2 regions of the Amycolatopsis sp. H20-H5 genome follow, and region 1 is predicted to be linked to the other one. Evidence: predicted binding sites of a transcription regulator. Region 1 holds the regulator's gene; the other holds the start of a gene.
What was found. Region 1 encodes HspR, which represses chaperone genes until heat shock. Its sites were predicted from a motif close to ANNTTGAGTNNNNNNNACTCAANNT; they were not measured.

Region 1 (10,465 bases):
AGGCTGGTCAGCACCGTCAGCAGGGCGAGGATCGCGCCGGGCAACCAGGCGGGTTCGTGCAGCTGGTCGAGCACGAACACCGGCGTGCCGATGAGGAAGAAGTCCAGCGCCAGGCCGAACAGCCCGCTCAGGAGGATCAGCCTGAGGTAGGGCCGGTTGCGCCAGACGTGGGCGGGCGCGGCGACCGCGCGCACGTGCGGGACGACCGTGCGGACCGCCACGGCGAGCACCAGCGCGGCGAGCAGGAAGGTGCCCGCGTCGGCCAGCACGACGAGCTTGAACCCGGTCGGCCCCACCAGGGTCAGCAACGCCCCGGCGGTCAGGCCGCCGAGGCCGAACGCGCCCGCGCGGACCATGCCCGCCTCGGCGAACGGGCGGTCTTTCGGGACGTCGCCCGCGACGTCGGCGATGAGGACGAACAGGCAGCAGTAGAACAGTTGCTGACCCGAAGCGAGTAGGAGCGCGGCCACCACTACCGCGGTGAAGCCGTCCGCGTACAGATACGTCACCGCGCCGAGCGCCTGGAAGAGCTGGGCCGCGATCACCACCGCCCGCGGCCCGACGGCGTCGGCGAGGCGCCCGGCGAGCGGCGGCACGAGCAGTCCCGCGACGGTGCCCACGGTGACCGCGGTACCGGCGAGGCCGAGCGGCAGTCCCACCACCCGGGTGACGAAAACGAGTGCGAGCGGAAGGAAAAGACCCGAGCCGAAGTTGTCGATTCCCAGGGCGAAAAGCAGAGCGACCCGGCTTCGCGTCACCCGACGACGCTACCTCGGTCGATCACCGCGACGTCAGGTCCGAATGAACGCGTTCTCGGGACCGAACGGCCAGTAGGTCCTACCCAAGGTAGAACGGCTGAAGGTCGCCTTCAGTGCGTTGAACGCAGTGAAGGTCGCCTTTGGCACGTTCAACGCACCAAGGGCGACCTTCAGCTGACGTCCCTACCGGGCGGGGTAGCCGAGCTCGACGTCCTGGCCCACCTCGGTGCCGCCCGCGATCGCGAGCGGGGACACCGCCGGGGCGTACCCGGTGGTGATCAGCGTGTAGTCGCCGTCGGGCAGATCCGTGAAGCGGTAGGCGCCGTCGCGGTCGGTGAGCGTGGTCGCGACGACCTGTCCGCTCGTGTCGACCAGTGTCACCTGCGCCTCGGGCACCGGGTGGCCGAGCTTGCCGGACCGGACCACGCCGCCGACCCCGGCCGTCGCTTCGAGCTCGACGTCGTGGCGGGCGCGGGCGCCTTCGGGAACGGTGAGCGGGCCCGCGATCGGCCGGTAGCCCGGCGAGGTCACGGTCAGCGTGTACGCGCCCGCCGGGATCTCGTCGAAGCGGTACCAGCCGTCGCCACCGGTGAGCCCGGCTTCGAGGACGGAACCGGCCGGATCGGTCAGGACCAGCGTCGCTCCCGCGACGGCCGCGTGCCCGCCGGCGCTCTTGATCTGCCCGTCGACACCGCCCATCCCGGCCAGCGCGAGGTCGGCCCGCACCGGCACCCCGTTGAGCCGGACCCTGGACGCGACCGGCCGCAGCTGCCCGGCCGACGCGATGACCACGTGGTCACCACCGCGCGGCGCGCTCAGCTCGTACTCGCCGTCGGTGCGGCCGAGGTCGACCTGCCTGCCCGCGGCGTCCGTCAGCGTGAGCACCGCACCCGCGAGAGGGCGTCCCGTGGCGCCGGTGACCCGGCCGTGGACGTGCGAGCTGATCGATTCGTCGGCAAGGACGACCTGGGCCGGCAGCGGCCCGGCGACCTTGGTCACCTCGGTGTCCAAGGTGCTGCGCAGCGGCACCTCCTTGATGAGCAGGACCGCCACGAAGGTCACCACCGCGACGATGCCCGCGATGAGGAAGACCTTGCCGGTCGCGTCACCGAACGCGGCGCGCACGATTTCGCGCATCGGGCCGGGCAGCGCGGCGAGGTTCAGGGTGCCACCACCGCCGTTGGTGGCGCCCGCGGTCGGGAGGCCGAGCTTGGTCAGCGAGCCGACGATGTTGGTCGAGACCTGCGCCGCGAGCACCGCGCCCAGCGCGGACACACCGGCCGCACCGCCGAGCGAGCGGAAGAACGTGACCACCGAGGACGCGGAACCCATGTCCCGCATGCTGACCGTGTTCTGCACGACCAGCACCAGGTTCTGCATCAGCAGGCCGAGCCCGAGGCCCATCGCCGCGAGGTAGGCGCCCATCAGCGTCAGGTTGGTGGTGTGGTCGACCGTGCTGAGCAGGAACAGGCCCGCCATCAGCAGGATCGCGCCGGGCACCATGAACATCTTGGTCTTGCCGGTCCGCGAGATGACCTGCCCGGCCACCGTCGAGGACAGCGCCAGCCCGAGCACCATCGGCAGCGTCATCAGGCCCGCGTGGGTCGGCGAGAAGCCGCGCGAGATCTGGTAGTACTGCCCGAGGAAGACCGAGCCACCGAACATCGCGGTGCCGACCGCGAGCGAACCGAGCACCGAAAGGGTGAACGTCCGGTTGCGGAACAGGCGCAGCGGGATGACCGGCTCGGCGACCTTCGACTCGACGAGCACCGCGAGTCCCAGCGCGAGCACGGCGCCGCCGACGTAGGCGACGGTCGTCCACGAGCCCCAGGCGAAGCTGGTGCCTGCCAGGGAAACCCAGATCAGCAGCAGTGCCACGCCGCCGACCAGCAGGGTCGCGCCCAGCCAGTCGATCTGCACCTCGCGCTTGAGCACCGGCAGCTTCAGCGTCCGGCCCAGCACGATGAAAGCCAGCACCGCGACCGGCACGACGGCCCAGAAGCACCAGCGCCAGCCGAGCGGCGAGTCCACGATGAGCCCGCCGATGAGCGGCCCGGACACCGTGGCGACGGCGAACACCGCGCCGATGTAGCCGGAGTACCGGCCGCGGTCACGCGGCGCGATCATCGCGGCGATCACGACCTGGATCAGCGCCTGCATACCGCCGAGGCCGATGCCCTGCAGCGCGCGGAACGCGATGAGCTCGGGCATCGACTGCGAGATGCCGCCGAGCACCGAACCGACGGTGAAGATGACGATGGAGAGCTGGTAAAGCAGTTTTTTGCTGAACAGGTCCGAGAGTTTGCCCCAGAGAGGAGTGGTCGCGGTCGAGGTCAAGAGGGTGGCCGTGACCACCCAGGTGTACTGGCTCTGCGAGCCGTTCAGGTCGGCGAGGATCGTCGGCAGCGCGTTGGAGACGATGGTGGAGGAGAGCATCGCGACCAGCAACGCCAGCAGCAGGCCGGTGAAGGCCTCCATGATCTGGCGGTGGCTCATCTGCTCACCGGGTACGGCTTGGGTGGTACTCACTGCTGTGCTCACTTTCCGACGTTCGCCAGTTCCTGGCAGTTGTTCTGCGGCTCCAGCACCGCGCGCAGGTTCTCGTTCATCTCGACGAGGCGTTCGGTCAGGCTGGTGACCTTCTGCTCGTCCCACCCGCCCAGTGCCTGTGCCATGAAGTCGAGGTAGAGGCCGCGCCAGCGCTCCAGCTGCTCGTAGCCCAGTTTCGACACGCTGACCAGCGACGAGCGGCCGTCTTCCGGCGCCGGGCGCCGGTCGATCAGCCCGGCACTGAACAGCTGCGTGATCTGGCGGCTGACCACCGAGATGTCCACGAAGCGGCGTTTGGCCAGGTCGGAGGGCCTGCCTTCGCCGTGCTTCGCGAGGTCGGACAGCAGCATCGCGGCGGCGGGGTGCAGCCCGCGCTCCGCCTGCCAGATCTGCATGAGCCAGGCGTGCTGGAGATTGGCGGACGCCTTCAGCTCTCGCATCAGTTCGAGGCGGGCGTCTTCGCGTTCGCTCATCGGATCCTCCACTTGTTTGTGCCATACAACTATATCGTGAAACGGTTGCGTAGGGCAACTATCTAAAGGGTGAGTTAGCCCACCTTCAAGATCAGGTCGTCGTACACCCGTCCGGAGCAACGATGCGGGCAAAAGGCTGCTCGCCAGCTAGTCTCGCGGAAGGCCGGAAACCCCGGGCTCCCGTCAGCTGGCCGAGGAGATGAGGTGGACGATTCGTGAACTCCCCCGGTGGTCCCCGCGGCGTTCGCCCGTGGGCACAAACACCGTCGCCCACCTCGCGATTCCCGGGATAATCGGGAGCACAGCCTTGGCATGCGACTTCCGACGAGCGAGCCCCAGCACCCCATGACAGCAGACGCCGTCAGTCCCCTCCCCCGGATCTCGGCCCCCCGGGCCGCCCCGCCCGCCGTCACCGCGATGGTGCGGCTCATCCGCGACTCCTGGGCGAAGTCCGAGCCGTTCATCCCGGAGATCTCCCAGTTCTTCTACGGGATGCTGTTCACGCTCGCGCCCGCGACGAGGGACTTCTTCCCGATCAACATGGAGGTCCAGCGCGGGCGGCTGGTGCGGGCGCTGGTGCACATCGTGCAGATGGTCGACCGGCCGGACGACCTGGTGCCGTTCCTGCGCCAGCTGGGCCGCGACCACCGCAAGTTCGGCGTCATCCCGCGACACTACGAGGCCGTCGGCACCGCGCTGCTCGCCGCGCTGAAGAACCACCTGGGACCCGAGTGGACCCCCGAGGTCGAGCGCGCGTGGGCGGAGGCGTTCACCATCGTCGCGCGGGCGATGCAGGAGGCCGCGGCGGCCGACGTGAACCCGGCGTCCTGGTCGGCCACCGTGCTGGAGCACCGCCGTCTCACCTGGGACCTCGCGCTCGTCCGGGTGCAGCCCGACGCGCGCGTCCCGTACCTGCCAGGCCAGTACATGAGCGTCGAAGTCCCCCAGCGGCCGCGGCTGTGGCGGTACCTCTCGCCGGCCAACGCGCCCCGCGAGGACAACGGCATCGAGTTCCACGTCCGCGCGGTCGACGGCGGCTGGGTGTCCCGCGCGATCGTGAGCCACACGCAGCCAGGGGACGCCTGGCGCCTCGGGCCGCCGCTGGGCAGGCTCACCGTCGACCGGGCGCGCGGCCGCGACATCCTGATGATCGCGGGCGGCACCGGCGTGGCGCCGCTGCGCTCGATCCTCGACCACCTCTCCCAGTGGGGCGACAACCCGAAGGTCCGGATCTTCTACGGCGGCCCCACCCGCGAAGACCTCTACGACCTCGAAGAACTGCGCGCACTCGCCGCGGTCAACCCCTGGCTGAGCGTGATCCCGGTGGTCGAGCGCGACGAGAACTCGCCCGGCTGCGAGCAGGGCACGCTGGCCGAGGCCGTGACGCGCTACGGCGCGTGGCCCGACCACGACATCCTGGTCTCCGGCTCACCGGCGATGATCCGCTCGACGGTTTCGCGGATGCTGGTCGCGGGCAGCGCGCTCGACCAGATCCAGTACGACCCGTTCACCATCGACTAGCCCTTTCCGGCTACGGCACAAGATCACCGGAATCTCATTCAAACGGGCTATAAAGTACCGCCCGAGAATAATTGAGAAGACCTGTAACACTGCGCCGCGATGTCGTAAAACCGCTGGTACAGAACAGAAACGGCGCTTCCCAAGATCGTCTTCTGGCGGCATTCACGCAGCGCCAAGGGCAGTTGACTCGATGTATTCCCTTGCTCCGTTCGAGCGGTAGTCCGCGAATTCGGGGCCACTAACGAGGAATGGGCCTACAGTCGGACACTCGTCGGGGGACGGCCCGCACACCCGCGACCCGGGCAAGAGCACTATCGCCTGGTACGACTGGAGAACTCCGTTCACCGATGACTGCCGAACTGAAACACGACCGCCCACCCAGCCCTGCCCCGGCCGCCCCGCCACCTGAGGACAATCGGGAACTGGTGCGGCTGATCAGGGAGAGCTTCGCCGCCGTCGAGTCCAAAGCGGACGAACTGTCCCAGTACTTCTACGGAGTGCTGTTCTGCGTCGCCCCGGACACCCGCGCGTTGTTCCCGATCAACATGTCCTTGCAGCGCAGCAGGTTGCTGCGCGCGCTGGTCTACGTCGTGCAGATGGTCGACCGGCCCGACGAGCTGGTCACCTTCCTCGGCCAGCTCGGCCGGGACCACCGCAAGTTCGACGTGCTGGCCAGGCATTACGACGCCGTCGGGGTCGCGCTGATCGCGGCGTTGAAACGTTTTCTGAAGAACAAGTGGACCCCCGAGGTGGAAGCGGCGTGGACAGCCGCGTACGGGATCATCGCGAAGACCATGTGCGACGCCGCGGCCGCCGAAACCGGGCCCGCGTCGTGGACGGCCAAGGTGATCGAGCACCGGAAACTCAGCCAGGACATCGCCGTCGTGCGCGTGCGGACCGAGGTGCCGTTGCCCCATCGCGCGGGTGGCTACGTGAGCGTCGAGGTCCCGCAACGGCCTCGCCTGTGGCGCTACCTGTCCCCGGCCACCGCGCCGCATGACGACGGGACCCTGGAGTTCCACGTGCGCGCGGTCGAGGGCGGCTGGGTGTCCCGCGCGATCGTCAACCACACCCGGCCGGGTGACACCTGGCGGCTGGGGCCCGCGATGGGCGCGCTGTCCGTGCACCACACGGGCCCGCGCAAACTGCTGATGGTCGGCGGCGGTACCGGGATCGCCCCGCTGCTCTCGATCCTCGACGAGCTCTCGCGCTGGAAGCGCAACCCGTCGGTGCACCTGTTCTTCGGCGGGCACAAGCCCGAAGACCTCTACGCGCTCGAAGACCTCCGGCGGCTGGCCACGACGGCGAGCTGGCTGACGGTCACCCCGGTGACCGAGGAAGGCACCGTCCCTGGCGGCGACCGCGGCTCGCTCGCCACCGCCGTCACCCAGCGTGGCGCCTGGAAGAATCACGACGTCCTGGTGTCCGGCTCGCCCCCGATGATCCGCGCGACCATCGCCAAACTCCTCGCCATCGGCACCGACCTCGAGCGCATCAAGTACGACCCCTTCACCATCGACTGACCCACCCACCCGTGATCCACGTGCCGCCACGCGTGGGGGCGGGAACGGGGGTGAGTGGTTAGGCTCGGGTGATGGAGATTCGGATTCCGGTCGCGGGCAGCACCATCGGCGGTTACCTCGCGGAGCCCGCGGGGGAGGGTCCACACCCGGCGGTGGTGATCATCCACGACGCGTTCGGGCTCAGCCAGGACGCGCGGGACATCACCGATCGCTTCGCCGCCGAGGGCTACCTCGCGCTGAGTCCCAACATGTACTCGCGCGGCGGTATCCGTTGTGTGAAGCAGGTCTTCAAGGACCTCTTCGCCAGGGACGGTCTGGCCTTCGACGACATCGAGGCCGCGCGGCAGCTACTGGCGTCGCGTCCGGACAGTTCCGGCAAGGTCGGCATCGTCGGCTTCTGCATGGGTGGCGGCTTCACCCTCGTCGCGGCGTCCCGCGAGTTCGACGCGGCCGCGCCCTACTACGGCATCCTGCCCCGCGATATGTCCATTTTGGACAATGCCTGCCCGGTCGTCGCGAGCTTCGGGAAGAAGGACCTCGCGCTGCGCGGCGCGGCAGCCAAGCTCGAGACGAAGCTCGCCGAACGCGGGATCCCGCACGACGTCAAGGAGTACCCGGACGCCGGGCACAGTTTCGCCAACAAGATCAAACCCGGCCCGGTGAACACCCTGCTGAAGATCACCGGCACCGGCTACCACCACGAGTCGAGCGAGGACGCTTGGCGCCGGGTGCTGGCCTTCTTCGGCGAACACCTGGGCTAGCCCGTCCGGTTCACAACGAAAGTCGCGCGACGAAAGTACCGTGACCGCCGGGAATTCTTGACCGATGTGCCCGTTTCGACTTATGGTCTAGACCACCATTCACCTGGTGAAATCCTCACGTGGTTAACCGCTCCCCTTTCCGGAACAACGTTGTTCCACCTCTGGAGCCGTCATGAGATTGAAGCGTAAGTTCATCGCCGCCGCGGTGGGCGCATGTCTCGCCCCCATCGCCGTGGTCGTCCTCCCCGCCGCCACCGCCAGCGCACACGGATACATCTCATCCCCACCGAGCCGCCAGGCCAACTGCGCCTCCGGCGCCGTCTCGAACTGCGGCTCGATCATCTACGAACCCCAGAGCGTCGAAGGGCCTAAGGGCCTGCGGAGCTGCAACGGCGGGCTCCCGCAGTTCGCCCAGCTCAACGACGAGTCGAAGAACTGGCCCGCCGCCTCGGTCGGCGGCACGGTCACGTTCAACTGGGTGCTGACCGCGCGCCACGCGACCAGCACCTGGGAGTACTACATCGGCAACACCCGCGTCGGGCTGGTGAACGACGGCGGCAAGCAGCCGGGCGCCACCGTCTCGCACACCATCAGCATGGGCGGGTTCACCGGACGGCAGAAGCTGCTCGCCATCTGGAACATCGCCGACACTCCCAACGCGTTCTACTCCTGCGTCGACCTGCAGATCGGTAGCGGCGGCCCGACGACCCCACCAACAACCCCACCAACGACGACCCCACCACCGACCTCCACCACGCCGCCGACCTCCACGACGAATCCGCCGACCGGCGGCACCTGGGCGGCGGGCACCGCCTACAAGGCTGGTGACCAGGTGACCTACGGCGGCTCGACGTACAAATGCATCCAGCCGCACACCGCGATCACCGGCTGGGAGCCGCCGAACACCCCCGCTCTGTGGCAGAAGGTGTGAGGCTCAGGCTGCTCGTCGCCCTCGCCGCCGGTCTGCTGACTGTCGCCAGCTGCGGGACCGGCGGCACGACGGCGGGTTCGACGGTCACGGCGCCGGCGTTCAACGACAGTGACGTGATGTTCCTGCAGATGATGATCCCCCATCACGAGCAGGGCGTGCTGATCGTGCAACTGGCCCGCGACCACGATGTCAGGACGGCGGTGAAGGAGCTTTCGGCCGCCATCGAGGTGACCCAGGAGTCCGAGATCTCGGACATGAAGCACTGGCTCACCGACTGGCACCGGCCGACGGCCGCGAACCCGGATCCGCAGGCGCACACCGCCCACGGCGGGATGCGGATGACGGACCCAGACCTGGTCGGCGCCCTGACCAAGACGGCCGGGCCGGAGTTCGAGCGCCGGTACCTCGACGTGCTGACCGGCCACCAGCACAGCGCGGTCGAGTTGGCGCAAACCGAAACGGCCGAAGGCGTGAACCCTCAGGCCAAGGAGCTCGCGAAGCGGATCTTCGAGTCGCGGACGGCCGAGATCAAGCAGCTGCTCGCCTTCACGACCTAGGTTCCCGGACTGTCATGAAAGGGTCTTTCAGGACACTTTTTGCCCGGAAAGACCCTTTCATGACACTCGGGAGGTGCGGGTCGGCTCACGTGGGAGGAGGGGTGGGTCAGCGGCGTTTGGGCTTCCAGACGACCAGGGCGGTCTGGTGCCGCAGGGGGACCAGGTCCTTGCGGTAGGAGGCGTGGACCGCCGCTGCCGCGTGTTCGGCCGCGGCGTAGGCGGCCGCGACCTCCTCGGTGAGCTCGGCGAGGCGGGATTGCAGGGCGTCGACCTGGTTCTCCAGCTCGATGATGCGCTTGATTCCGGCCAGATTGACGCCGGCTTCCTGCGAGAGGCGCTGCACCTCGCGGAGCAGCGCGATGTCCCGCATCGAGTACCGGCGGCCGCCGCCCGAGGTCCGGCCCGGCGACACGAGACCCTGGCGGTCGTAGGACCGGAGGGTCTGCGCGTGCAGGCCGGACAGCTGGGCGGCCACCGAGATGACGAACACCGGGGTGTCCTCGTCGGCACCTTGGGGAGGACCGCCGAACATCACACTCACCTGCCTTCGAGCAGTTCAGTGATCTCGGGTCGCGGATCGTTGCCCGCCATCGCCTCGGCGTAGGCCTCGAGGGCCTCACGCGCCTTGTCGTCCACTTTGGACGGTATGGCCGCCTGGAGGGTGACCAGCAGGTCGCCCGTCGCGCCGTCGCGTTTGACGATGCCCTTGCCACGTACGCGCAGCACGCGGCCGCTCGCCGTGCCCGGTGGCACCTTCAGCGAAACCTTGCCCTCCAGCGTCGGCACGGTGATCGTGCCGCCGAGGGTGAGCTCGGTGAACGACACCGGCACGCTCAGTGTCAGGTCCAGCCCGGACCGGCCGAACGTCGCGTGCGGGGCGACGTGCACGCGGACGTACAGATCGCCCGGCTGCGCGCCGCCGCGGCCCGGCTCGCCCTGCCCTGCCAGCCTGATCCGCTGGTCGTCACTGACGCCCGGCGGGATCCGGACGGTCAGCGTCCTGATCCGGCTGCTGATGCCCTCGCCACCGCATTCGGGACAGGGGTCGTCGATGAGCTGACCCCGGCCACGACAATCACGGCACGGCTCGGAGAACGCGAAAGCGCCCTGACTGCGGCTGACCAGCCCGGACCCGCTGCAGGCCGGGCAGGTGCGCGGCGAAGTGCCCGGCTTGGCACCGTTGCCGCCGCAGGTGGAACACGTCGCCGGGCTCGACAGCCGCAGCGGCAGGGTCGCGCCCTTGACCGCCTCGACGAAGTCGATCCGGACATCGGTCTCCACGTCCGCGCCGCGCTGCGGCCGGTTCGGCGTGGCTCCGGCCGCACCACCGCGGCGGTTGAACAACCCGCCGAGGATGTCGCCGAGCCCGCCGAAACCGCCCTGCTGCTGAG
Region 2 (10,465 bases), on a different contig from region 1:
GGAGATCAACGTCCACACCGTGCTCAGGGCGTACGCGCTGCTGCGCGACGAGGGCCTGATCGACCTGCGGCGAAGGCGTGGCGCGGTGGTCATCGGCGGCGCGCACGCACGCGCCCGGCTGACCGGGCTTGTCCACGAGCTCATCGCCGAGGCGCGCAAGGAAGGCGTCAGCCTCGACGAGCTCACTGGGGTGATCAAGGAGAAGTACTCATGAACGGCGTCAAACTCACTCGCGTGCTGGCCGCCACGCTCGGTCTGCCGACGGCCGCGCTGGCCGTCACGATCGGCTTCCGCCAGGCCTGGTCCGGCCGGTTGCCCGATCCCGTCGCGACCCACTGGAGCGGCGGCCCGCCGAACGACTCGTCCGCGCTGGGGACGACGGTCACCGTGTTCTTGGTGATCGCGGCGGTCGTGACGCTGGGAAGTGCGGCGCTGGCGGTGAACTCACTTCGGCAGGGCGAGCCCCTGCCACGCAGCGCTGTCGGCCTCTCGACCGCACTGTCCACTGTGCCTTCAGCCGTCCTGCTGAGCGTTCTGCAGGCGAATCTGGACGCACCGACCTGGCAGCAGGCGACCAGCGGCTGGATCGTGGTGCTCTATCTCGGCGGGACGGCTCTGCTCGGTGCGCTGGGCGGGTTTGCCGGCGGGTTGCGCGCACCACACGCCGACGGTCCCGGCAATGCGGCGCCGAGCATCGGGCTGGAGGCCGGGCAACGGGCGTTCTGGTCCGGTCACGCGGTCAATTCCATGCTGCTGCGGCTCTTCCCGGCCACCCTGGTGGTCGCGGTGGGGATCAGCGCGGTCGTCGGCTCGTCCGCGCGGTGGCCGTTCCTCACGCTGCTCGTGGTGATCGTGGCGCTGGCCTCGACGATGACGGTCAAGGTCCGCGCGACCGTGGACTCGTCCGGGGTCACCGTGCGGATGGGCGTGCTCGGCTGGCCGAATCGTCATCTCGAGCTGGACGACATCACGGAAGCGAAAGCCGCGAAGCTCAGCGCGCTGGGAGACGGCGGCCTCGGCATCCGGGTGAACCCGCTGTCCGGCAAGACGGCGTACAAGGTGCGCGGCGGGCCTGCCCTGGTCATCGGCCTGGTGGGCGGCCGGTCCGTGCTGATCAGCGTCGACCACCCCGAGCCCGGCGCCGGGCTGATCAACGATCTCGTCCGGCAGCACCGGTCTTCACCCGGAACGGCGACGTAATCCGCGCGCTGATCGCGTAGAAAAGGACTAGTGGCGAAAAAGAGCGGTGGGGGCTGTCTGGTCCTGGTGATCGTGGCCGGGCTGGCGATATTCGGGTACTACCAGTGGCAGAAGGGCTCATCGGCGGCGCCGCCGAGCGGGGACGACACCGGCGGCGGCACCGGCCGGTACGTGGCGCTGGGCGATTCGTACACCTCGGCACCGCGGACGGGCGCGGCGGCGGGCACCCCGCCGGGCTGCGACCGTTCGGCCAACAACTATCCGCACCTGGTCTCGGCGAGCATCAAACCGGCCGAGTTCGTCGACGTCAGCTGCAGCGGAGCAGTAACGGCAAGCATGACCGGAACGCAGAAGACCGCGAACGGCACCAACCCCGCCCAACTGGACGCGGTGACCAAGACGACAACCCTGGTCACGGTCGGGATCGGCGGAAACGACGTCGGCTTCATAGCCCTGGCGCAGCAATGCACCACGGTCCACCCGAACGGCGCGGCCTGCCGGGACCGCCTCACGGCCGACGGCCACGACCAGCTCGCCGAGCGAACAGCGGCCACGGCCCCCAAGATCGCGGCGCTCCTGGACACGATCCACACCAAAGCCCCGAAGGCCCAGATCATCGTGGTCGGCTACCCCACGGTCCTCCCGGACGGCGACGGCTGCTGGCCAGCGCTGCCCGTCGGCTCAGGTGACGTCGCCTACCTCCGCGACTCCCTGGCGAACCTGAACACCATGCTCTCGGACCAGGCAAAAGCGCACAAAGCCGGCTACGCGGACACGGCAACTCCCAGCAAGGGCCACGACCTCTGCACAGCCTCGGACACCAGATGGACAGAGGGAATAGTCCCCACCTCCCACGCAATCCCCTTGCACCCCAACGCCAAAGGCGAGCAAGCAATGGCGGAAACGGTGGAGAACCTAGTAAAAACCCCCTAAACCCCCGGTGTCACCGAGCGCACCGACCAGCCGCGTCAGGGGCAATCAAAAGTCGTTGTGGGCGCGTAGGGCCGAAGGCTCAGGGCTGGGGCACGCGGACCAGGGCCTGGGCCTTTCCCAGCACGGTCTGCCCGTCGAAGGTGGCGGTGATGTTCACCAGCACGGTCCCGTCGTCATGGACCTTGAAGACCTTCCCCGCAAACCCGACTACGGCACCGTCCTCGCCATCAGGCACCACGACAGGCCGGGTGAACCGCGCGCTGTACTCCAGCAGCAGCCCGGGGTCGCCGAGCCACTCGGTGACGAGCCGCGCGGCGAGTGCCATGGTCAGCATGCCGTGGGCGATGATGTCCGGAAGGCCGACCTCCCTGGCGAATCGCTCGTTCCAGTGGATCGGATTGAAGTCGAGTGAAGCGCCGGCATAGCGGACCAGCTTCTCGCGGGTAAGCCGGACTTCGAGGGCCGGGATTTCGTCGCCGATGTTCATCCGTCGTCTCCTCGGACCACGAGCTGTGCACGGGTGGTGCAGACCGGCTCGCCGTGCTCGTCGGCGATCTCGGCGCGGACGTTGATGAAGTCGTTGCCCGCACGGGCCATGATGCGTTCGATGTGGGTGGTCAGCTCGAGCCTGTCGCCCGCGTGCACCGGCCGGGCGTGGGTGAACTTCTGGTCGCCATGGACCATCCGCGAGTAGTCGAGGCCGAGCTCGGGGTCGGCGACGATCGCGTTGATCGCGGCGAGGTTGATGACGGTGAGGAACGTCGGGGGTGCGATCACGTCCGGGTAGCCGGCCGCTTCCGCCGCGTCGACGTCGCGGTAGAGCGGGCTTTCGTCGCCGATCGCGTCGGCGAACTCCCGGATCTTCTCGCGGCTCACTTCGTAGGTGCTGGTCGGCGGGTAGACCCGCCCGGTAAACGACTCGTCCAAGGCCACCTGGGCAGGTTACCTACCGGGGCCGGGGGCGCCGCCATGCCGGTACGGCCAAAGTTCGGGCCGAAACTGGTGGGGACAGCACAAAACCGCCCCGGGTATCCGGAGCGGCTCGTGTGAATCCTTGGGGCAGAAGCTGGGTAGAACCGCTTACGTCAGCGGGTCTCTTTGTGAGTCCGGTGCGTACCGCAGTTCGGGCAGAACTTCTTCATCTCCAGGCGATCCGGGTCGTTGCGCCGGTTCTTCTTGGTGATGTAGTTGCGGTGCTTGCACTCCTCGCACGCCAGCGTGATCTTCGGTCGCACGTCGGTGGAAGCCACAGCATTTCCTCATCTCTAAAAGACACAAAGTTCCCAACCGGGACACCCAAGCTTACGGTGCCCACCGGGTGGGGGGTCCAGGGGGGCGAAGCCCGCCCTGGTGGGGCCTTGGGGGTACGACCCCCCAGGGTTATTGCGCAGCGAACACGGCTGGCGCGTTCCGCCAGCACAGCTCGCCCACTCGCGTAGCGATGGCCGGACTTGAACCGGCGACACAGCGATTATGAGTCGCTTGCTCTGCCAGCTGAGCTACACCGCCAAGCATGCCCACCCCGGGCCCCAGGGCTTGGCCCTGGCGGGGTCTGAGGGTTTGGCCCCCAGCGGACATTACGAAGCGAGCTCCGCCTGCGACTTCCGCAGGCGAAGCCCACCCACTAGCGAGCCCCTTTACGGAATCGAACCGTAGACCTTCTCCTTACCATGGAGACGCTCTACCGACTGAGCTAAAGGGGCCTGCCTTGTTGAGGCCTAGAAAAGATTACAAGAGGCGCTCCGGCGGCCCGCAACCGGGGTGCCCCAACGACAAAACCTCAGCTCAGGAGGGTCAGGACGGTCTCGGCGTGCCGTCCCTGCGAGCGGGCCGTGCGGGCCTGGAGCCACGCCTCGAGCCGGTCCTCGGGCAGCGGACGCGAGATGAGATAGCCCTGTGCGACGTCACATCCCATCGCTTCGAGCTGATCCCGCGCCACGTCCTCCTCGACGCCCTCGGCGACCACCGTGAGGCCCAGAGAGTGCCCCAGCTCGACGATGGAGCGCACCACGGCGAGGTCGCCGAGATCCGTGCCCATGCCGAGGACGAAGCTCTTGTCGATCTTCACCTGGTCGACCGGGAGCTGACGCAGGTACGCCAGCGACGAGTAACCGGTGCCGAAGTCGTCCACCGCCAGCTCGATGCCCAGCGAGTGCAGCTCCCGCAGGATCGGCAGCGCCTTCTGCGGGTCGGACATCACACCGGATTCGGTGAGCTCGAACGTCAGCAGCTCCGGCGGGATGCCGAAACGCTCCAGCTCGGCCTTGACCTTCTTCGGGAAGTCCTCGTCGGCGAGGTTGCGGACCGACAGGTTGACCGCCGCGGAGATCCGCAGACCCTCATCGAGCCATTTGCGGACCCGTTTGAGCGACTCCTCCAGCACGAACGACGTCAGCACGCCGATCAGCCCGGCCGCCTCGATCGCCGGGACGAACTCGTCAGGGCCGAGCCTGCCGAACTCCGGGTGCACCCAGCGCACCAGCGCCTCGACGCCCTGCACCTGCCGGCTCGGGAGGTTGATCTTGGGCTGGTAGTGGACGCTGACCTGACCGTCCTCCAGCGACTGCCGGAACTGCGTGACCATCTGGAACCGGCGCATGAAGATCTGGCCCATGCTGGGGACGTAGCCGCGGACTTCCTCTCCGCCCTTGGTGGCGCGGACGGCGACGTCGGCGCGCTGGAGCAGCCCGTCGATGTCGACCGCGTCGCCGTTCTCTTCCGTCGCGGAGCAGGCGAAGCCGACCATGGCGCTCGCCTCGACGGCGAGCCTGTCGACCGGGTACGGCGCGGAAAGCTGGGTCCGCAGGCGTTCGGCCGCGGCGTGGGCCTGCTCAGGCACGCAGCCGGTCAGCAGCGCGGCGAACGAAGCGCCCTCGAGCCGCGCGAGCGGGACGTCGGAGCCGAGCGCGTCACGGATGCGGCGGCCTGCGGCGATGACCATCCGGTCGGCCCAGGTGTAGCCCAGCGCGTCGCTGACCGTGGAGAAGACGTCCAGATCGACGCGCAGCACCACGGCGTTGGGTTGCTCGCGCAGCGGCTCCCTGGCGACCTGGCGGAAGCCCGGCCGGTTGAGCAGACCGGTCAGCGGGTCGTGATAGGCGTCGTGGCGCAGCGTGGCGAGCAGGCGCCGGTTGTCCAGCGAGGTGGCGAGGTGGCTGGCCATGGTGCCGAGCAGCTGGACGTCGTACTTGCCGAAACCGCGCCAGCGAGAGAGCCGGTCGTGCGCCTCGACGACGCCCAAGAGCTGGTTCGCGCTGCGCAGCGGCACGACGAGCGCCTCCTGCGCGCCGCGGTCGAGCAGGGAAGCCCGCACGTCCGGGTTGGCCTCGGTGATACGAAAGTGCCGGACGTGCGCGCCGGGCAGGCGCAGCAGCGGGTCGTCGGTGGCGACGTCGCCGTCGGGCAGGTCGTCACCGGCGACGACCACGCGCATGGTGTCGGAGGGGTCGAGCCTGAGTCTCAGCACGACCCGGCCCGCGGCGAGCTGGTCCTTGATGCGCTCGGCGATCGTGACCCACTCGCGGACGTCGACGCCGCCGACGAGCTCGTCGGCGCGGCTGGCCGGGCGGGCGGCCGCGAGCTGGCCGGACCTGGCGACCATCAGGCTCACGTCGGACAGGGCTTCCATGTCCCGCTGCTCGCGCAGCAGATCGGAGTACGCCCAGTACAACGCGGTGAGGCCGAGGAAGACCGCGAGCACAAGCGGCCAAGCCTTGGGGGTGTTGGAGATGACGAGGTAGCCCGACAGGCCGACCGAGGCGTTGACGAACCCGACGACCAGGATGCGCCCGGTCAGCCGGATCGCGGTGCTGATCCGCATGCGGCGGCGCAGCACGCGGACCGCGGCGAGCGCGAGCAGCGTGCTGACCAGCGGCGCGGTCAGCGTCCCGGCGAGGGCGGCCAGCCAGGGCATCGGGATGCCCGGCCCGCCGAAGGCCTGCTTGACCAGGCCCGCGACGGCGAACGCGCCGGTGATCTCGAGCAGGAAGGCACCCGCGTTGTAGAGCACGCGCCCGGCGACCTTGCGGGCGAGCAACGTGCCGATGCCCGCCACCAGGTGCGCGGCGAGCACCACCTCGAACGGGGCGATGAAGAAGCCGATGACCAGTGGGATCTCGGTGAACGAGATAGTCCACGAGATACCGCTGCGGACGTCGACGTTGATGCCGAGCTGTTCGGCGAGCAGGAACGCGAGCGCGAGCACCGGCGCGATCCACCACAGCCTCATGTCGCCCTTGAAGGGCAGCCACGAGCCGACGGCGGCCGCGGCGGCGAGGCCCACGGTCAGTACGGCGAAGGTGTAGACACGGAACCGGCGTTCGTCGGTGCGTGCTTCACCGGAAACGGCGTTCCCCCTGCCCGGTTTCGCCCCTGCGGCGGTACCGGGCGTGCCGTTCGAGTCCGGCATCCGACCTTCCTTCCCGGCGGCCAACCGGTCGCTGTTCTCTGCCAGTCGAGCCGGGCGATGTCACTCGACATCGACCGCTCGGCGGAACCAAGGGCATTACAGTACCCCGGAGGGCGTACCCGAGTCCCTTTCGAGACAGTAGGAGATCACCCCAGGGTTAACAATGGGCATGTCTCGCTGACCTGCGTGGACCAAGGAGTGAAATAGGAGCGTTATTCGCGTTCCGCTCCGGCACACCCGGTAGCCGGGACACGATCTCCTGAACTCTCCCCCGATCGGCCGCGAAGGCGCTTCAATGGGGCGATGACGACCGAGGCGATCGCCGCCGCGCACTCCGCGCGGCTGGCCACGATCGACGCGCTGCTGCCCGAATCACCTGCACCGGAGCCCGATTCCGCGGCCGGCGAGTGGCTCACCGCCACCGCCGGCGAGTCCGCGGCAGCCGGGTTCGCGACCCGCACCCAGATCACCGGGGACTCCCCGGTGGCCCTTTGGCGAACGCTTGTCGAGCACCGGCTCGACGTCCAGCTGTGCGGCACCGAACCGGAAGAAGCCTTCGGCGCAGTACTCACCCAATGGGATGAACACCTCCGGATGAGGGCGACACCTGGCGACCTCGAGGCCGCGGCCGTCGTGGCGCGGCCGAGCCGCGATTCGGCGGGCGCGGCGGAGTTGCTCCGGCACGGTTTCGCGCCCGTCCTGGTCATCGCCGCGCGCCCCGCCGACCGGCTCGGCGCTGGTCCGCCCACGACGCCCGGGGTCTGCATCCGCCCGGCCGAACCCGGTGACCTGCCCACCGTGGTGCACCTGCAGTGGGAGTTGCAGCGGTACGACGCCCAGTTCGGCACGGTCACCCTGCGCGACAACGCCGAGCAGCTGATCACCACCGAACAGAGTGCGCTGCTCGCGCGTGACGAGCCGAGGATGTGGATCGCCGAGCTCTACGGCCAGCCCCTCGGCCTCATACACGTGCAGTTACCGGGTGAAACGGGCTGGATCAGCGACCGGGTGGCGGCGGGCAGAGTCGGCTACCTATCGTCACTGGCTGTGGCCGAAGCCGCGCGCTCCACCGGCGTCGGCACTGCGCTCACCGCGCACGCGCACCAGGTCTTCGATGAGGCCGGCGCCGACGTCGTCCTGCTGCACCACGCGCTGGCCAATCCGCGGTCCACGCCGTTCTGGTACGCGCAGGGCTACCGGCCGCTCTGGACGTACTGGCAGCGGAGGCCCGCCGTCCGCCGTTGACCGGCGTGCCGCTCGCTACGCTGGCGGCAAGGTCGAGAGCTCGGGGAGAAAACGTGAACCACAGTGATGACGCCGCGCCCAAAGCGCCCGAAGGCGTGGACACCGAGAAGCCGTCCGCGGCGCGGATCTACGACTGGTACCTCGGCGGCAGCCACAACTGGGCGGTGGACCGCGAGTTCGGCCGTCGCGTCGAAGAGCAGTGGGCTTGGGTGAAGCCGGGCGCGAAACACAACCGGGAGTTCATGAACCGGGCGGTCCGGGCGGCGCTGCAGGCGGGCATCCGGCAGTTCATCGACCTCGGCTCCGGCGTGCCGACGGCGGGCAATGTGCACGAGGTGATCATGGACGAACTCGGCGCCGACGAGCGCGCGACCGTCATCTACGTGGACTACGAGCCGGTGGCCGCCGCGCACGGGACCCTGATCCTCGAGGACCAGGACGCGACCGACTGGGCCGCGCTGGTCCAGGCGGACATGCGGAAGCCGAAGGAGATCCTGCGGCACGCCGAGACCAAGCGGTTGATCGATTTCGACAAGCCGGTCTGCGTGCTGATGATGGCCGTCCTGCACTTCGTCGGCCCCGACGACGACCCGGAAGGCATCGTCGCGCAGTACCGCGACGCCCTGGTCCCCGGCAGCTGGCTGGCGATCTCGCACATGAGCTACGGCTCCGCGACCGGCGAAGCGCTCGCCGGGATCCAGTGGTTCGTCGAGCAGTACCGCGAAACGAGCAACCCGGTGTGGCTGCGTGACCGCGACGAGCTCCAGGCGCTGTTCGGCGGCTGGCCGCTGCTCGAACCCGGGATCACGCACCTGCCCGACTGGCGGCCGGTGCGGAAGCCGAACGCGATCGAGGCCGGGGCCCGGCCGTTCGCCTGGTGCGCCGTCGCCCAACGCCCCTCCTGACACCTCCGATGTCTGCGCCAGTGCACCTACAGTTATCGGGCTAACTGTCAGGTTTTTGCGGTGACCTACGGATTTAGCTCGGATGTTTGGGGGCCTGGGACCGCTTCGCTCAGGGTGAACACTCCAGCGGAAACAAACGGGTCGATCGGAGAGTTGAGCTAGGCAGACTCAACTACCCGAGGAGTGCACAGATGACCGACACCCGCCTCCTGCCCGTCCTCCCGCTCGATGACGACGTCGTGCTGCCCGGCATGGTCGTGCCGCTCGACCTCACCGACGCCGAGACGCGAGCCGCGGTGGAGTCCGCGCAGGCCAACACGCCGAGCACGGCGTCCTTCCCCGGCATCCGGTCGGGCTCGGCCGCCAAGGCCGAGGTCCTGATCGTCCCCCGCGTCGACGGCGAGTACGCCGAATTCGGCACCATCGCGACCGTCGAGCGCATCGGGCGCGTGCCCGGTGGCAAGGCCGCCGTCCTGCTGCGCGGCACCGGCCGCGCCGTGGTGGGCCGGATCGCCGACGGCCCCGGCGCCGCCCGCTGGGTCCACGCAGACGACGCCCCCGAGGTCTCCGGCGAGCAGGCGACCAAGCTCGCTTCCGAATACAAGTCCGTCGTGATCTCCGTGCTCCAGCAGCGCGGCGGCTGGCAGCTGATCGACGCCGTCCAGCAGGTCGAGGACCCGTCCTCGATCGCCGACCTGTCCGGCAACGCGCCGTACCTGAACATCGAGCAGAAGCTCGAGCTGCTCAGCACCCTCGACGTCGCCGCCCGGCTGGAGAAGGCCCTCGAATGGAGCCGCGCCTACCTGGCCGAGCTCGAGGTGACCGACACCATCCGCAAGGACGTCCAGGAGGGCATGGACAAGCAGCAGAAGGAATTCCTGCTGCGCCGCCAGCTCGAAGCGATCCGCAAGGAGCTGGGCGAGCTGGACGGCACCGCCGAGGACACGGACTACCGTGCCCGCGTCGAGGCCGCCGAGCTGCCCGACAACGTCAAGAAGGCCGCGCTGGCCGAGGTCGACAAGCTGGAGCGCACCTCCGACCAGTCGCCGGAGGGCGGCTGGATCCGGACCTGGCTCGACACCGTCCTCGAAATGCCGTGGAACAACCGCACCACGGACGTGCACGACATCGCCGCCGCCCGTGACGTGCTCGACGCCGATCACGCCGGGCTGGCCGACGTGAAGGAACGCATCATCGAGTACTTGGCCGTGCGCAAGCGTCGCGCCGAAGCGGGCCTCGGCCCGGTCGGCGGACGGCGTTCGGGCGCGGTGCTCGCGCTGGTCGGCCCTCCCGGCGTCGGCAAGACATCGCTGGGCGCGTCGGTCGCGAAGGCGATGGGCCGCGAGTTCGTCCGCGTGGCGCTCGGCGGTGTGCGGGACGAGGCCGAGATCCGCGGCCACCGGCGCACCTACGTCGGCGCGCAGTCCGGCCGGATCGTCCGCGCCATCAAGGAGGCCGGGTCGATGAACCCGGTGGTACTGCTCGACGAGATCGACAAGGTCGGCGCCGACTACCGCGGCGACCCGACGGCCGCGTTGCTCGAAGTGCTGGACCCGGAGCAGAACCACACGTTCCGCGACCACTACCTCGAGGTCGAGCTCGATCTGTCGGACGTGGTGTTCCTGGCCACGGCCAACGCGCTCGAGACGATCCCCGGCCCGCTGCTGGACCGGATGGAGCTCGTGACGCTGGACGGCTACACCGAGCACGAGAAGGTGACCATCGGCCGCGACCACCTGCTCCCGCGTGAGCTGGAGCGGGCGGGCCTCGGCGT

Region 2: a site for HspR is predicted at 8,842-8,866, ahead of lon (endopeptidase La). Genes of this name have one in related genera too.

What each region holds. Positions count from the first base shown of each region.
Region 1 covers NZ_JAYMZS010000013.1:41,458-51,922, reverse strand. Annotated here, with positions in the region: gene QMK34_RS10085 (MFS transporter) at 1-758, opposite strand, end outside; gene QMK34_RS10080 (MFS transporter) at 942-3,254, opposite strand; gene QMK34_RS10075 (MarR family winged helix-turn-helix transcriptional regulator) at 3,296-3,781, opposite strand; gene QMK34_RS10070 (globin domain-containing protein) at 4,094-5,302, shown strand; gene QMK34_RS10065 (globin domain-containing protein) at 5,650-6,825, shown strand; gene QMK34_RS10060 (dienelactone hydrolase family protein) at 6,897-7,586, shown strand; gene QMK34_RS10055 (lytic polysaccharide monooxygenase) at 7,759-8,517, shown strand; gene QMK34_RS10050 (DUF305 domain-containing protein) at 8,502-9,074, shown strand; gene QMK34_RS10045 (heat shock protein transcriptional repressor HspR) at 9,181-9,606, opposite strand; gene dnaJ (molecular chaperone DnaJ) at 9,612-10,465, opposite strand, start outside.
Region 2 covers NZ_JAYMZS010000020.1:23,432-33,896, forward strand. Annotated here, with positions in the region: gene QMK34_RS14570 (GntR family transcriptional regulator) at 1-214, shown strand, start outside; gene QMK34_RS14575 (hypothetical protein) at 211-1,200, shown strand; gene QMK34_RS14580 (SGNH/GDSL hydrolase family protein) at 1,231-2,133, shown strand; gene QMK34_RS14585 (MaoC family dehydratase) at 2,213-2,620, opposite strand; gene QMK34_RS14590 (MaoC family dehydratase N-terminal domain-containing protein) at 2,617-3,066, opposite strand; gene rpmG (50S ribosomal protein L33) at 3,219-3,383, opposite strand; tRNA gene QMK34_RS14600 (tRNA-Met) at 3,570-3,642, opposite strand; tRNA gene QMK34_RS14605 (tRNA-Thr) at 3,764-3,836, opposite strand; gene QMK34_RS14610 (EAL domain-containing protein) at 3,914-6,541, opposite strand; gene QMK34_RS14615 (GNAT family N-acetyltransferase) at 6,845-7,786, shown strand; gene QMK34_RS14620 (SAM-dependent methyltransferase) at 7,840-8,691, shown strand; gene lon (endopeptidase La) at 8,883-10,465, shown strand, end outside.